Regions from separate parts of the Lysinibacillus fusiformis genome, predicted to be linked through region 1. Evidence: a T-box and tRNA genes for the amino acid it is inferred to sense, from the RefSeq annotation. Region 1 holds a T-box; the other regions hold tRNA genes.
The links. A T-box is a leader RNA that pairs with one kind of tRNA and senses whether it is charged. The one in region 1 lies ahead of metG (methionine--tRNA ligase), so its partner is inferred to be a tRNA-Met.
Positions count from the first base shown of each region.

Region 2: it has a tRNA-Met gene. The T-box ahead of metG (methionine--tRNA ligase) is inferred to sense a tRNA for this amino acid. The anticodon was not compared.
Region 3: it has a tRNA-Met gene. The T-box ahead of metG (methionine--tRNA ligase) is inferred to sense a tRNA for this amino acid. The anticodon was not compared.

Region 1 covers NZ_CP070490.1:1,358,940-1,363,588, reverse strand. The annotation lists gene rsgA (ribosome small subunit-dependent GTPase A) at 1-694, shown strand, start outside; gene fosM (FosM family fosfomycin resistance protein) at 712-1,137, shown strand; gene JTI58_RS06745 (HAD hydrolase-like protein) at 1,153-1,800, shown strand; T-box leader at 1,888-2,149, shown strand; gene metG (methionine--tRNA ligase) at 2,207-3,841, shown strand; gene JTI58_RS06735 (2-isopropylmalate synthase) at 3,892-4,649, opposite strand, start outside.
Region 2 covers NZ_CP070490.1:614,910-619,558, reverse strand. The annotation lists gene nadB (L-aspartate oxidase) at 1-216, opposite strand, end outside; gene JTI58_RS03060 (cysteine desulfurase family protein) at 317-1,387, shown strand; rRNA gene rrf (5S ribosomal RNA) at 1,666-1,781, shown strand; tRNA gene JTI58_RS03050 (tRNA-Val) at 1,792-1,867, shown strand; tRNA gene JTI58_RS03045 (tRNA-Thr) at 1,871-1,946, shown strand; tRNA gene JTI58_RS03040 (tRNA-Lys) at 1,954-2,029, shown strand; tRNA gene JTI58_RS03035 (tRNA-Leu) at 2,048-2,132, shown strand; tRNA gene JTI58_RS03030 (tRNA-Gly) at 2,168-2,242, shown strand; tRNA gene JTI58_RS03025 (tRNA-Leu) at 2,248-2,336, shown strand; tRNA gene JTI58_RS03020 (tRNA-Arg) at 2,345-2,421, shown strand; tRNA gene JTI58_RS03015 (tRNA-Pro) at 2,431-2,507, shown strand; tRNA gene JTI58_RS03010 (tRNA-Ala) at 2,524-2,599, shown strand; tRNA gene JTI58_RS03005 (tRNA-Met) at 2,628-2,701, shown strand; tRNA gene JTI58_RS03000 (tRNA-Ile) at 2,708-2,784, shown strand; tRNA gene JTI58_RS02995 (tRNA-Ser) at 2,800-2,892, shown strand; tRNA gene JTI58_RS02990 (tRNA-Met) at 2,946-3,020, shown strand; tRNA gene JTI58_RS02985 (tRNA-Asp) at 3,024-3,099, shown strand; tRNA gene JTI58_RS02980 (tRNA-Phe) at 3,158-3,233, shown strand; tRNA gene JTI58_RS02975 (tRNA-Gly) at 3,239-3,312, shown strand; tRNA gene JTI58_RS02970 (tRNA-Ile) at 3,314-3,390, shown strand; tRNA gene JTI58_RS02965 (tRNA-Asn) at 3,395-3,471, shown strand; tRNA gene JTI58_RS02960 (tRNA-Ser) at 3,482-3,572, shown strand; tRNA gene JTI58_RS02955 (tRNA-Glu) at 3,575-3,646, shown strand; gene JTI58_RS02950 (diaminopropionate ammonia-lyase) at 3,916-4,649, shown strand, end outside.
Region 3 covers NZ_CP070490.1:622,266-626,914, forward strand. The annotation lists gene nadA (quinolinate synthase NadA) at 1-571, shown strand, start outside; gene JTI58_RS03080 (VOC family protein) at 738-1,172, shown strand; tRNA gene JTI58_RS03085 (tRNA-Glu) at 1,200-1,271, opposite strand; tRNA gene JTI58_RS03090 (tRNA-Ser) at 1,274-1,364, opposite strand; tRNA gene JTI58_RS03095 (tRNA-Asn) at 1,375-1,451, opposite strand; tRNA gene JTI58_RS03100 (tRNA-Ile) at 1,456-1,532, opposite strand; tRNA gene JTI58_RS03105 (tRNA-Gly) at 1,534-1,607, opposite strand; tRNA gene JTI58_RS03110 (tRNA-Phe) at 1,613-1,688, opposite strand; tRNA gene JTI58_RS03115 (tRNA-Asp) at 1,747-1,822, opposite strand; tRNA gene JTI58_RS03120 (tRNA-Met) at 1,826-1,900, opposite strand; tRNA gene JTI58_RS03125 (tRNA-Ser) at 1,954-2,046, opposite strand; tRNA gene JTI58_RS03130 (tRNA-Ile) at 2,062-2,138, opposite strand; tRNA gene JTI58_RS03135 (tRNA-Met) at 2,145-2,218, opposite strand; tRNA gene JTI58_RS03140 (tRNA-Ala) at 2,247-2,322, opposite strand; tRNA gene JTI58_RS03145 (tRNA-Pro) at 2,339-2,415, opposite strand; tRNA gene JTI58_RS03150 (tRNA-Arg) at 2,425-2,501, opposite strand; tRNA gene JTI58_RS03155 (tRNA-Leu) at 2,510-2,598, opposite strand; tRNA gene JTI58_RS03160 (tRNA-Gly) at 2,604-2,678, opposite strand; tRNA gene JTI58_RS03165 (tRNA-Leu) at 2,714-2,798, opposite strand; tRNA gene JTI58_RS03170 (tRNA-Lys) at 2,817-2,892, opposite strand; tRNA gene JTI58_RS03175 (tRNA-Thr) at 2,900-2,975, opposite strand; tRNA gene JTI58_RS03180 (tRNA-Val) at 2,979-3,054, opposite strand; rRNA gene rrf (5S ribosomal RNA) at 3,065-3,180, opposite strand; rRNA gene JTI58_RS03190 (23S ribosomal RNA) at 3,341-4,649, opposite strand, start outside.

The DNA of each region.
Region 1 (4,649 bases):
CGCTGATTTTAATATTCGACGTTTGGAGAGATATTTAGTGGCCGCTTGGGATTCAGGTGCAAAGCCTATTATTGTCCTGACAAAAGCAGATTTGTGCGAGGATGTTTCGAGCTTAGTGCAAGAAGTGGAGTCTGTAGCCTTTGGTGTAGATATTTTTGTAACGAGTGCTCTATCCGGCGAAGGTCTAAAGGAAATTCAGTCGTTATTCACAGAGGGAGTCACTGGAGCATTATTGGGGTCTTCAGGAGCAGGAAAATCCACATTAACAAATGCCTTATGTGGGGAGGTACTGATGAAAGTAGCAGGTATTCGTGAGGACGATGCTAAGGGACGTCATACAACAACCCATCGAGAGCTAGTAGTATTGCCTGCTGGTGGCTGTTTAATCGATACGCCAGGGATGCGTGAGTTTCAATTGTGGGATCAAGGTGATAGTTTAGCTTCAAGCTTTCAAGATATTGAGGAACTAGCAACAGCTTGTCGTTATCGTGATTGTACGCATCAAAAAGAGCCTTATTGTGCTGTCCAGCAAGCTATTGTAGATGGGGACTTAGATCAATATCGTCTACAAAGCTATTTTAAGCTGCAAAGAGAATTGGCTTACATGGAGCGCAAAGCAAATACCCAGGCAAAACTTGAGGAGCAACGCAAGTGGAAGCAAATAGCTAAGGGAATGAAAAAAGGGAAAAAATAAACATTGGGAGCACAGCTATGACAATTCAAAACATCAATCATTTACTGTTTTCAGTATCTAATCTAGAGGAATCCATCACATTTTATGAAAAAGTATTCGATGCCAAGTTGCTAGTAAAGGGGAACAGCACAGCCTATTTTGATGTAAATGGGCTGTGGCTCGCTCTTAATGTTGAGAAGGATATACCGCGCAATGACATCCATCAGTCCTATACGCATATTGCCTTCACAATCGCTGAAGATGACTTTGATAAGATGTATGACAAATTGGTGCAACTAAAGGTCAATATTTTAGCAGGTCGACAAAGAGATGAGAAGGACAAAAAATCGATTTACTTTACGGACCCAGATGGTCATAAATTTGAGTTTCATACAGGAACTTTGCAAGATCGTTTGGATTATTATAAGCAAGAAAAGCCGCATATGGCGTTTTTTGATAATTAATCAAGGAGTGATTCTATGAATAAAGCGTTTATTTTTGATATGGATGGCACATTATTTCAAACTAATCTTATTTTAGAGCCTGCGCTCGATGCAACATTTGATGTGCTGCGGACAAATGGCTTGTGGCAGGGCGAAACACCGATAGAAAAATATCGAGAAATAATGGGGGTTCCTTTACCGGTTGTGTGGGAAACATTATGTCCTATGCATACGCTAGAGATACGAGAAGAGAGCAATGTATTATTCCATGTAAAGCTGGTTGAGCAAATACGTGGACATAAGGGTGCATTGTATCCACATGCTGAGCAAACTCTTGCAACATTGTCAGAGAATTATCCGTTATACATAGCGAGTAATGGACAGGTCGACTATTTACAAGCAATCGTTGAAACCTATCAGTTGAAGCGTTTCATAAAGGGTATCTACAGCATTCAAGCTATTGCAAGTGGGCATAAATCAGACCTGGTCAAAAGAGTTGTAGATGAAAATAAAATTGAGTACGGAGCAGTGGTAGGAGATCGTTCTTCGGATATCCAAGCTGCACAGGATAATCAATTACTATCGATAGGTGTACGCTTTGACTTTGCACAAGACAGGGAATTAGAAAAAGCAGATATAGTAATCGATGATTTAACTGCATTGGTAAATGTTACATTAGATTAACGCACGAAAGTGTATCAAAAAAGGGACGATTTAACGACAATCATTGCATTTCCTCACAAGAAGGCGTAAAATGGTGCCAATCCTATAGACAAAGCATTGAAAAGGAAAAGTAAATTGGATTAACATTTTGTAGAGAGCCTCTGTTGGTGGAAATGAGGTAAATGAACCCTTTTGAAAATGACCTTTGAGCTTCGTACCGAAAGCTTTTTAGCCAGTAGATTACGACGAGATGGGCACTCGTTACAACAGCGGCAGTATCTCTCTTTTTGAATGGAGACGTACTGATAGAGGCAAATAGTGTGAGCTATTTGTAAATATAGGTGGTAACACGGGTATACTCGTCCTAATCAGATTTGATTAGGGCGATTTTTTTTTACCATTTTTTCTGTGAGGGGAGCAATTTAGAATGACGATTGTTATTGGAGGCGCTTGGCCGTATGCAAATGGCTCTTTGCATTTAGGGCATGTTGCCGCATTATTACCAGGTGATATTTTGGCTAGATATTACCGACAAAAGGGTGAGCAGGTTTTATATGTATCAGGTAGTGATTGTAATGGTACACCTATCTCTATTCGTGCCGCGCAAGAGAATACAACGACAGAGGCTATTGCCAATCACTATCATGATGAATTTACTAGATGCTTTCATGATTTAGGATTTACCTATGATTTGTACACAAGAACGGATGCGGAGCACCACCATGAATCCGTTAAGGCCCTTTTTTTACAGCTACTGGCTAATAATTTTTTATACAAAAAGAAAATTGAACAGGCTTACTGTGAGACGGATAAGCAATTCCTACCAGATCGATTTGTCGAGGGGCTCTGTCCAAATTGTGGAGCGAAAGCAAGGGGAGATCAATGTGATAACTGCTCAGAAATTTTAGACCCATTGGATTTAATTGATAAGCGCTGCAAAATTTGCGGGAATGAACCTGTTATTCGGGAAACGGAGCACTTTTATTTTACCTTTAGTCAATTTCAAGGAAGATTGGAGTCTTATTTAGCTCAAGCGAAAGCCGAGAAACGCTGGCGAGACAATGCTTTAGGGTTGACGGAGCGATACTTGGCAGAAGGAGTTCCTGACCGAGCAGTAACAAGAGATTTACCGAATGGCATAGATGTTCCAGTGCCAGGTTTTGAAGGGAAAAAAATATATGTATGGATTGAAGCTGTAGCAGGGTACTTAACAGCAAGTTTAGAATGGGCAAAAGAGCATCAAATAGCCATTGAAGATTTATGGAATGAAGAGACCATTTCATACTATGTACATGGAAAGGATAATATTCCATTCCATACAGTTATTTGGCCAGCCATTTTAATGGGAATTGGATCTAAGGCATTACCTACCCATATTGTATCAAATGAGTATTTAACATTAGAAAAACGCAAATTATCTACTAGTCAGAATTGGGCTGTATGGGTTCCTTATATTTTAAGTCGTTATGATGCGGACTCTATCCGTTACTTCTTAACGATGAATGCGCCGGAAAATCGTGATACTGATTTTTCATGGCGGGAATTTATTTATAGCCATAATGGTGAACTACTCGGAGCCTATGGTAATTTTGTAAACCGTACATTGAAGTTTATTGAAAAATCATTTGCTTGTCGGGTTCCACAAGCTGAGGTGGATAGCGACATTCGAAAACAAACCGTACAATTGTTTAATGAAGCGGGTATTCTTATCGAAGGTGGCCATTTCAAACAGGCGTTAGAGTCCATTTTTGAGTATATTCGCGGAGCTAACCGTTATTTTGATGAACATCAGCCATGGCTACAGGTAAAAGAAAACGTAGAGGCATGTAATCGTACATTAGCAACTTGCGTCTATATCATTGCGAATTTAGGGCAGCTGCTGCATCCCTTCTTACCGTTTTCAGCAAAGAAAGTAAGAAACATGGTAGGTATAAATGAAATGATGTGGCATGAGCAAGTAGAGCTGCCTCAATTAATTCAAGAGGTGACGCCATTGTTTGAACGTCTTGATATTGAACGAATTGATGAGGAATACCAAAAATTAGTTAGGGATAGTCACTAGGATTGAAAAAGCAGTATGACTCATGGGCCATACTGCTTTTATATTTTCATTTAATTCATAACAGGTGTTAATTTTGTCACTACAATGCTATTGATCGCATTAATATAGGCTAGAGCACTTGCCTTAAGAATATCTGTATCCGCTGCTTTTGCAATATACTTTTCGCCTTCGTGTTCAATCGTGATTTTTACTTTACCTAAAGCCTCTTTGCCTCGTGAAACACTATTGATATTATATTCCACTAGTTTTACATCCATATTTGTAATTTCTGCAATCGCTGAATACAGGGCATCGATTGGGCCAGAGCCTACTGCACTAGCTTTAAAGATTTCGCCGCCTTTACGAACCTTAACACTTGCAGAAGGGAAGCTTGTATTGCTGACGACTTGTAGATCATCGAAATCAAAGAATTGTTCACTATAATGTGTAGCATTTTTATTATTGGCATCATGTTTTTCATAATAGCTTTCAACAATAACGTATAAGTCGTGATCATATACTTCTTTCTTCGCATCGGCTAGCTTTAAGAATCCTTCAAAAATACCTTCAAATTCCTCTGTAGAAAGATTAGTAAACCCTAATTTTTCAAGAGCATTTTTCACTGCATGGCGACCAGAGCGAGCTGTTAGTACTAGCTCCATATCATCAAGACCTACATCCTCAGGATGGACGATTTCATAAGCATCACGAGATTTTAACAAACCATCCTGGTGAATACCAGAAGAATGGGCAAATGCATTATCTCCTGTAATGGCTTTATTGACCTGTACATCTAAGCCCATAAAGCTAGAAACAAGACGTGAAGTAT
Region 2 (4,649 bases), 740 kb from region 1:
ATACTCTCCAGCTTTCAATGTATCAGCAATGTGGTGTTGAATATGATCTTCCTCACTTGTAACAGCAGCAATGCCACCTTGTGCACGATAAGAGCTACTCATATATATAGATGATTTTGTAACAATTTGTATTTGAAAATGTTTTTCAAGCAGTAAAGCAGCCTGAAGTGCAGCAATACCACTACCAATGATAAGGACGTCTGTCTTTACATCCATAGTTATACCTTCTTTACAGTTGTCTTGACACCTATCTTTACATAAAATAAAAAAGAAAACAAGACCTGATGAACTAGAGAGGAAGAAGACAATGATTTATATGGATTATGCTGCAACGTCACCTATGACGAGGAATTCTCTTGAGGCATATGTAGAGGTTGCACAACGTTATTATGGAAACAGTGCAAGTCTGCATGATCTAGGGGGACAAGCCCTTTATTTTGTCCAGCAGTCAAGAAATGTTGTAGCCCATGCTCTAGGCGTAAATAGTGATGGTGTAATTTTTACAGGGAGCGGAACAGAAGGAAACCTCATAGCCATCTTGTCATTAGCGCTAGCCTCTAAAAAAGGAAAACACATTATTTCATCTCAAGCCGAACATACGTCTGTGCATGCAGCTTTGAATACACTTGAGAAAAAGGGCTTTGTTGTAACGAAATTACCATTGCAGAAGGATGGTTGCGTTGATCTGGTCCAATTGCAACAAACAATTCGTGAAGATACAGCTTTGATTACCATTCAACATGTCAATTCTGAAATTGGTTCTATCCAGCCTGTGGAGAAAATCGTAGAGATGGCAAGAAAGTCAAATATTTTCTGTCATGTTGATTGTGTGCAATCATTTGGCAAACTACCTATACCAAAAGGAGCAGATGCGATTACCATCTCAGCTCATAAAATAGGTGGACCAAAGGGGTGTGGTGCTGTATATCTGAACCCCGCAATTCGTGTACCTGCATTAACACCAGGTGTAACACATGAGAGAGGGCTAAGAGGGGGAACATTAGATACTCCTGCAATTGTGGCCTTTGCGGCAGCAATTGAAAACTATCAATATGAATTGCAACATTACGAGACTTTAAGAAATTTTTTCAAAAATGATTTATCTGAAACATGTCAACTTGTTGAGTGTAAACAGCAACTACCTAATATTTGTGGGGTAATGATGGAGAAAGTAGAGGGGCAATATGTTCTTTTAAAGTTAAATGAGGCAGGAATTTGTATCTCTACGGGTAGCGCATGTGATATTCATAGTGAATCTGGAACAAAGGCCATTTTATCAATGGGTTTCTCTTTAGAAGCGGCACGCCAATTTTTTAGAATATCTTTTGGTCCTTCTACCACTTTTGATGATATTGTAAAATTAAAAATAGAGCTTTCAAATATTTAATGAAAAGACGAGTGAAGGATTTTCTATGTTCTTCACTTGTTTTCAAATAGATTATAAGTTAAGAAAATATACAAAATAAAATAATTGTTTTCTTTTGAAACAACAATTGCTATAATATTTTGCAGGGCAATAATTTCTCTTACTTAACAAAAATATCTTCAAAACGTAATAATTTCTTTTTTTTATAAAAAAGTATTGCATAATGTTAGAAAACGTTATACAATAATTCTTGTCTTGAAGGACAGGTAAACAACTTCAAAACGAGATACATAACAAAGTCTAGTGATGATGGCAAAGAGGTCACACCCGTTCCCATACCGAACACGGAAGTTAAGCTCTTTAGCGCCGATGGTAGTTGGGGGCTTCCCCCTGTGAGAGTAGGACGTCGCTAGGCATAGTACCCAGGAGGATTAGCTCAGCTGGGAGAGCATCTGCCTTACAAGCAGAGGGTCGGCGGTTCGAGCCCGTCATCCTCCACCATATGCCGGTTTAGCTCAGCAGGTAGAGCAACTGACTTGTAATCAGTAGGTCGTGGGTTCGATTCCTATAGCCGGCACCATTTTTTCGAGCCATTAGCTCAGTTGGTAGAGCATCTGACTTTTAATCAGAGGGTCGAAGGTTCGAGTCCTTCATGGCTCACCATTTTTGAAATAATAATAAGCGGGTGTGGCGGAATTGGCAGACGCACTAGACTTAGGATCTAGCGCCGCAAGGCGTGGGGGTTCGACTCCCTTCACCCGCACCATTATTTTCATTGCCAGATAAAAAACTTATGCACATGCGGAAGTAGTTCAGTGGTAGAACACCACCTTGCCAAGGTGGGGGTCGCGAGTTCGAACCTCGTCTTCCGCTCCAAATGTGCCGGGGTGGCGGAACTGGCAGACGCACAGGACTTAAAATCCTGCGGTAGGTGACTACCGTACCGGTTCGATTCCGGTCCTCGGCACCATCTTAAATGCGCCCGTAGCTCAATTGGATAGAGCGTCTGACTACGGATCAGAAGGTTATGGGTTCGACTCCTGTCGGGCGCGCCAAAAGAACAACGGGAAGTAGCTCAGCTTGGTAGAGCACTTGGTTTGGGACCAAGGGGTCGCAGGTTCGAATCCTGTCTTCCCGACCATTTCCTAAAAATTTATGGGGCCTTAGCTCAGCTGGGAGAGCGCCTGCCTTGCACGCAGGAGGTCAGCGGTTCGATCCCGCTAGGCTCCACCATAAGTAAATTAACCAGTATAAAGATCCTGGCGGCGTAGCTCAGCTGGCTAGAGCGTACGGTTCATACCCGTAAGGTCGGGGGTTCGATCCCCTCTGCCGCCATCTTAAGGACCTTTAGCTCAGTTGGTTAGAGCAGACGGCTCATAACCGTCCGGTCGCAGGTTCGAGTCCTGCAAGGTCCACCATTTATATATTGTAACGGAGGTATACCCAAGTCTGGCTGAAGGGATCGGTCTTGAAAACCGACAGGCGGGTAACACCGCGCGGGGGTTCGAATCCCTCTACCTCCTCCAGTTTTAAATTTTTATAAATGGTGCTTTAAAAACTCGAAACAGCATAAAATTATCGCGGGGTGGAGCAGTGGTAGCTCGTCGGGCTCATAACCCGAAGGTCGTTGGTTCAAATCCGGCCCCCGCAACCAAAAGGTCCCGTGGTGTAGCGGTTAACATGCCTGCCTGTCACGCAGGAGATCGCCGGTTCGATCCCGGTCGGGACCGCCATTTTTAAAATAAAAGTCATGAGAAGCAAAAGAGTGAGCAAGCTTAGCATGGACGAAATGGGTCAGTAGCTCAGTTGGTAGAGCATTAGATTGAAGCTCTAAGTGTCGGCGGTTCGATTCCGTCCTGACCCACCATTTATGCGGGTGTAGTTTAATGGTAAAACCTCAGCCTTCCAAGCTGATGTCGTGGGTTCGATTCCCATCACCCGCTCCAAGGGCCTATAGCTCAGCTGGTTAGAGCGCACGCCTGATAAGCGTGAGGTCGATGGTTCGAGTCCATTTAGGCCCACCATTATTCCGAAGTAGCTCAGTTGGTAGTAGCACCTGACTGTTAATCAGGTTGTCGCAGGTTCGAGTCCTGCCTTCGGAGCCATTTTTATTTTGGGGAAGTACTCAAGAGGCTGAAGAGGCGCCCCTGCTAAGGGTGTAGGTCGGGTAACCGGCGCGAGGGTTCAAATCCCTCCTTCTCCGCCATGGGCCCGTTGGTCAAGTGGTTAAGACACCGCCCTTTCACGGCGGTAACACGGGTTCGAATCCCGTACGGGTCATACTAAGTGCAGTAGATGAATTTACATCTACTGCACTTTTTAATTTACTTAAAAATAGCTAGATAATAATAAACCTTTACAGAAATTAGATCCTGTAAGGGTTTATTGTTTTTCTGGAGGTTTAGATTGGAATTCTCGGTGTTTGTAGGTCCAAAACCAGTGTATAACTGATATATTTGCTTGCTCTGACTACCCCTGTTTAATTTTGGTAATAAATTTTGTATTTTAAAGCTAGATCGACTAAGCTATTAGTAAAGGGGGAGATAGGTATGAAGGAAAAATTAAAGTGGGTGCACAATCAGCTAGACAACACAAACCATGGCTCACCATTACTATCATATTTTACACTGGAACAAGTAAAGAAGGTTGGTCAATTTCAGCGTACATATGAGCGATTTGAGCAGACACCTCTCCATCATCTTGAGGCACTTGCTTCATATATGGGTGTAGAAAAAATCATTGTTAAAGATGAATCTTATCGATTTGGTTTAAATGCCTTTAAAGTATTAGGCGGTATTTATGCAATTGCGCAATATATTGCCAATAAGCTTGGGAGGAATATAAAGGAGCTATCGTTTGAACAGTTAAAATCTCCGGAAGTAAAAGCAAAAGTAGGCGATTTAACATTTATTTCAACGACAGATGGTAATCATGGTCGTGGTGTTGCATGGGCAGCTAGAGAACTGGGTTTTCAAGCGCGAATATATATGCCAGCTGGCAGCGCGGCTGAGCGTTTGCAGCATATTAAAAGTGAAGGGGCTTTTGCTGAAATTACGACAATGAATTATGACGATACTGTTCGTTATACCTCACAGCTTGCACAAGAAAATGGCTGGGTACTGGTTCAGGATACAATGTGGGATGGCTATGAAGAAATTCCATTATGGATTATGCAAGGTTACACAACTATTGTGCAGGAGATTGTTGAACAGATACAGCTAGCCCCGACACATGTATTTTTGCAAGCAGGTGTAGGATCCTTTGCAGGAGCGGTAGTGGCGTT
Region 3 (4,649 bases), 740 kb from region 1:
CTTCTTTTTACCTGACCAACATTTAGGAAGAAATACTGCCTATGACTTAGGTATTCCTCTTGAAAATATGGCTGTTTGGAATCCTCATAAGAACATGCTCGAAACAACAGAGTCCCTTGAAAATATTCAGGTTATTCTTTGGAAGGGTCACTGCTCTGTGCACGAAGGTTTCACAGTTCAACATACAGAGATTATTCGCAAAGCACACCCAACTATGAGAATTATTGTTCACCCTGAGTGCAGTCGTGAAGTTGTAGCAGCAGCTGATGATGCAGGCTCCACAAAATACATTATTGACACAATCAATCGCGCTCCGAGCGGATCTTCATGGGCCATTGGAACAGAAATGAACTTAGTCAATCGCATTATTAAGCAGCATCCAGATAAACATATTGTCTCTTTAAATGAAAACTTTTGTCCTTGCTTAACAATGAATCGTATTGACCTGCCGCATTTGTTATGGAGCCTCGAAAGTATTGAGCAGGGGCAACCTCATAACCGTATACAAGTAGATGAACATACTACTGCTGAAGCACTTAGCTCACTTGAAAGAATGCTAGCTAGAGGATAAATAGATAGGCTTTATCAACAGAAAGGTTGTATAAATAACCTTTCTGTTTTTTATGGTGATATAACATCTGCTTTAAATAATTTAAATGTCTGCCATTTTTGCCCACAATGCTAAAATTGACATGACTTAAGGCGCTATGATACTGTCGATTTGGAGGTGATACTAAATGGCTTTTCAATCGAAAAATATCTTTATCAATTTACCAGTGAAAGATCTAAACAAATCTATCAACTTTTTTAAGGAATTAGGTTTTGAGTTCAATCAACAATTCAGTGATGAAACAACGGCCTCAATGATTATTAGTGAAAATATCTTTGTATTAATAATGGTGGAAGAACGATTTAAAGGGTTTAGTAAGAAAGAAGTTACAGATACTACTACTTCTGCAGAAGCAATCTTATGCCTTTCTGCCGAAAATCGAGAACAAGTAGATCAATTAGTGAATAAGGCACTTGCCTCTGGTGGTAAACCTTATAGTGAACCACAAGATCACGGATTTATGTATGGTTGGGGTTTTCAAGATGTAGACGGGCATATCTGGGAAGTAGTTTATATGGACGAAAATGCATTGAATCTATCTATGAATATAAAAAAACAGTAGATGCAGTTGCATCTACTGTTTTTAGTATGACCCGTACGGGATTCGAACCCGTGTTACCGCCGTGAAAGGGCGGTGTCTTAACCACTTGACCAACGGGCCCATGGCGGAGAAGGAGGGATTTGAACCCTCGCGCCGGTTACCCGACCTACACCCTTAGCAGGGGCGCCTCTTCAGCCTCTTGAGTACTTCCCCAAAATAAAAATGGCTCCGAAGGCAGGACTCGAACCTGCGACAACCTGATTAACAGTCAGGTGCTACTACCAACTGAGCTACTTCGGAATAATGGTGGGCCTAAATGGACTCGAACCATCGACCTCACGCTTATCAGGCGTGCGCTCTAACCAGCTGAGCTATAGGCCCTTGGAGCGGGTGATGGGAATCGAACCCACGACATCAGCTTGGAAGGCTGAGGTTTTACCATTAAACTACACCCGCATAAATGGTGGGTCAGGACGGAATCGAACCGCCGACACTTAGAGCTTCAATCTAATGCTCTACCAACTGAGCTACTGACCCATTTCGTCCATGCTAAGCTTGCTCACTCTTTTGCTTCTCATGACTTTTATTTTAAAAATGGCGGTCCCGACCGGGATCGAACCGGCGATCTCCTGCGTGACAGGCAGGCATGTTAACCGCTACACCACGGGACCTTTTGGTTGCGGGGGCCGGATTTGAACCAACGACCTTCGGGTTATGAGCCCGACGAGCTACCACTGCTCCACCCCGCGATAATTTTATGCTGTTTCGAGTTTTTAAAGCACCATTTATAAAAATTTAAAACTGGAGGAGGTAGAGGGATTCGAACCCCCGCGCGGTGTTACCCGCCTGTCGGTTTTCAAGACCGATCCCTTCAGCCAGACTTGGGTATACCTCCGTTACAATATATAAATGGTGGACCTTGCAGGACTCGAACCTGCGACCGGACGGTTATGAGCCGTCTGCTCTAACCAACTGAGCTAAAGGTCCTTAAGATGGCGGCAGAGGGGATCGAACCCCCGACCTTACGGGTATGAACCGTACGCTCTAGCCAGCTGAGCTACGCCGCCAGGATCTTTATACTGGTTAATTTACTTATGGTGGAGCCTAGCGGGATCGAACCGCTGACCTCCTGCGTGCAAGGCAGGCGCTCTCCCAGCTGAGCTAAGGCCCCATAAATTTTTAGGAAATGGTCGGGAAGACAGGATTCGAACCTGCGACCCCTTGGTCCCAAACCAAGTGCTCTACCAAGCTGAGCTACTTCCCGTTGTTCTTTTGGCGCGCCCGACAGGAGTCGAACCCATAACCTTCTGATCCGTAGTCAGACGCTCTATCCAATTGAGCTACGGGCGCATTTAAGATGGTGCCGAGGACCGGAATCGAACCGGTACGGTAGTCACCTACCGCAGGATTTTAAGTCCTGTGCGTCTGCCAGTTCCGCCACCCCGGCACATTTGGAGCGGAAGACGAGGTTCGAACTCGCGACCCCCACCTTGGCAAGGTGGTGTTCTACCACTGAACTACTTCCGCATGTGCATAAGTTTTTTATCTGGCAATGAAAATAATGGTGCGGGTGAAGGGAGTCGAACCCCCACGCCTTGCGGCGCTAGATCCTAAGTCTAGTGCGTCTGCCAATTCCGCCACACCCGCTTATTATTATTTCAAAAATGGTGAGCCATGAAGGACTCGAACCTTCGACCCTCTGATTAAAAGTCAGATGCTCTACCAACTGAGCTAATGGCTCGAAAAAATGGTGCCGGCTATAGGAATCGAACCCACGACCTACTGATTACAAGTCAGTTGCTCTACCTGCTGAGCTAAACCGGCATATGGTGGAGGATGACGGGCTCGAACCGCCGACCCTCTGCTTGTAAGGCAGATGCTCTCCCAGCTGAGCTAATCCTCCTGGGTACTATGCCTAGCGACGTCCTACTCTCACAGGGGGAAGCCCCCAACTACCATCGGCGCTAAAGAGCTTAACTTCCGTGTTCGGTATGGGAACGGGTGTGACCTCTTTGCCATCATCACTAGACTTGCACATGGATGTGCTGGCTTCTGCGTTGCAACACGGATGTTGCGTTCTTAGCAGAAGTTCCTTTTAAAAGCTTCAAAATACATAGTATCTTAAAAACTTGTTGAAAGTGTTGTTCTTTCAAAACTGGATAAACGATACATTGAATGGTTCAAACGTTTTGGTTAAGTCCTCGATCGATTAGTATTCGTCAGCTCCATGTGTCACCACACTTCCACCTCGAACCTATCTACCTCATCGTCTTTGAGGGATCTTACTTACTTGCGTAATGGGAAATCTCATCTTGAGGGGGGCTTCATGCTTAGATGCTTTCAGCACTTATCCCGTCCACACATAGCTACCCAGCGATGCCTTTGGCAAGACAACTGGTACACCAGCGGTGTGTCCATCCCGGTCCTCTCGTACTAAGGACAGCTCCTCTCAAATTTCCTACGCCCACGACGGATAGGGACCGAACTGTCTCACGACGTTCTGAACCCAGCTCGCGTACCGCTTTAATGGGCGAACAGCCCAACCCTTGGGACCGACTACAGCCCCAGGATGCGATGAGCCGACATCGAGGTGCCAAACCTCCCCGTCGATGTGGACTCTTGGGGGAGATAAGCCTGTTATCCCCGGGGTAGCTTTTATCCGTTGAGCGATGGCCCTTCCATGCGGAACCACCGGATCACTAAGCCCGTCTTTCGACCCTGCTCGACTTGTAGGTCTCGCAGTCAAGCTCCCTTGTGCCTTTACACTCTACGAATGATTTCCAACCATTCTGAGGGAACCTTTGGGCGCCTCCGTTACCTTTTAGGAGGCGACCGCCCCAGTCAAACTGTCCGCCTGACACTGTCTCCTGCCCCGCTAAGGGGCATGGGTTAGAATTTCAATACAACCAGGGTAGTATCCCACCGACGCCTCCTTCGAAGCTGGCGCTCCGAGATCTCTGGCTCCTACCTATCCTGTACAAGTTGTACCAAAATTCAATATCAGGCTACAGTAAAGCTCCACGGGGTCTTTCCGTCCTGTCGCGGGTAACCTGCATCTTCACAGGTACTATAATTTCACCGAGTCTCTCGTTGAGACAGTGCCCAGATCGTTACGCCTTTCGTGCGGGTCGGAACTTACCCGACAAGGAATTTCGCTACCTTAGGACCGTTATAGTTACGGCCGCCGTTTACTGGGGCTTCAATTCGCAGCTTCGCTTGCGCTAACCACTCCTCTTAACCTTCCAGCACCGGGCAGGCGTCAGCCCCTATACGTCACCTTACGGTTTTGCAGAGACCTGTGTTTTTGCTAAACAGTCGCCTGGGCCTATTCACTGCGGCTCTCATGCGCTTGCACGCTCAAGAGCACCCCTTCTCCCGAAGTTACGGGGTCATTTTGCCGAGTTCCTTAACGAGAGTTCTCTCGCACACCTTAGGATTCTCTCCTCGACTACCTGTGTCGGTTTGCGGTACGGGCACCTCTCACCTCGATAGAGGCTT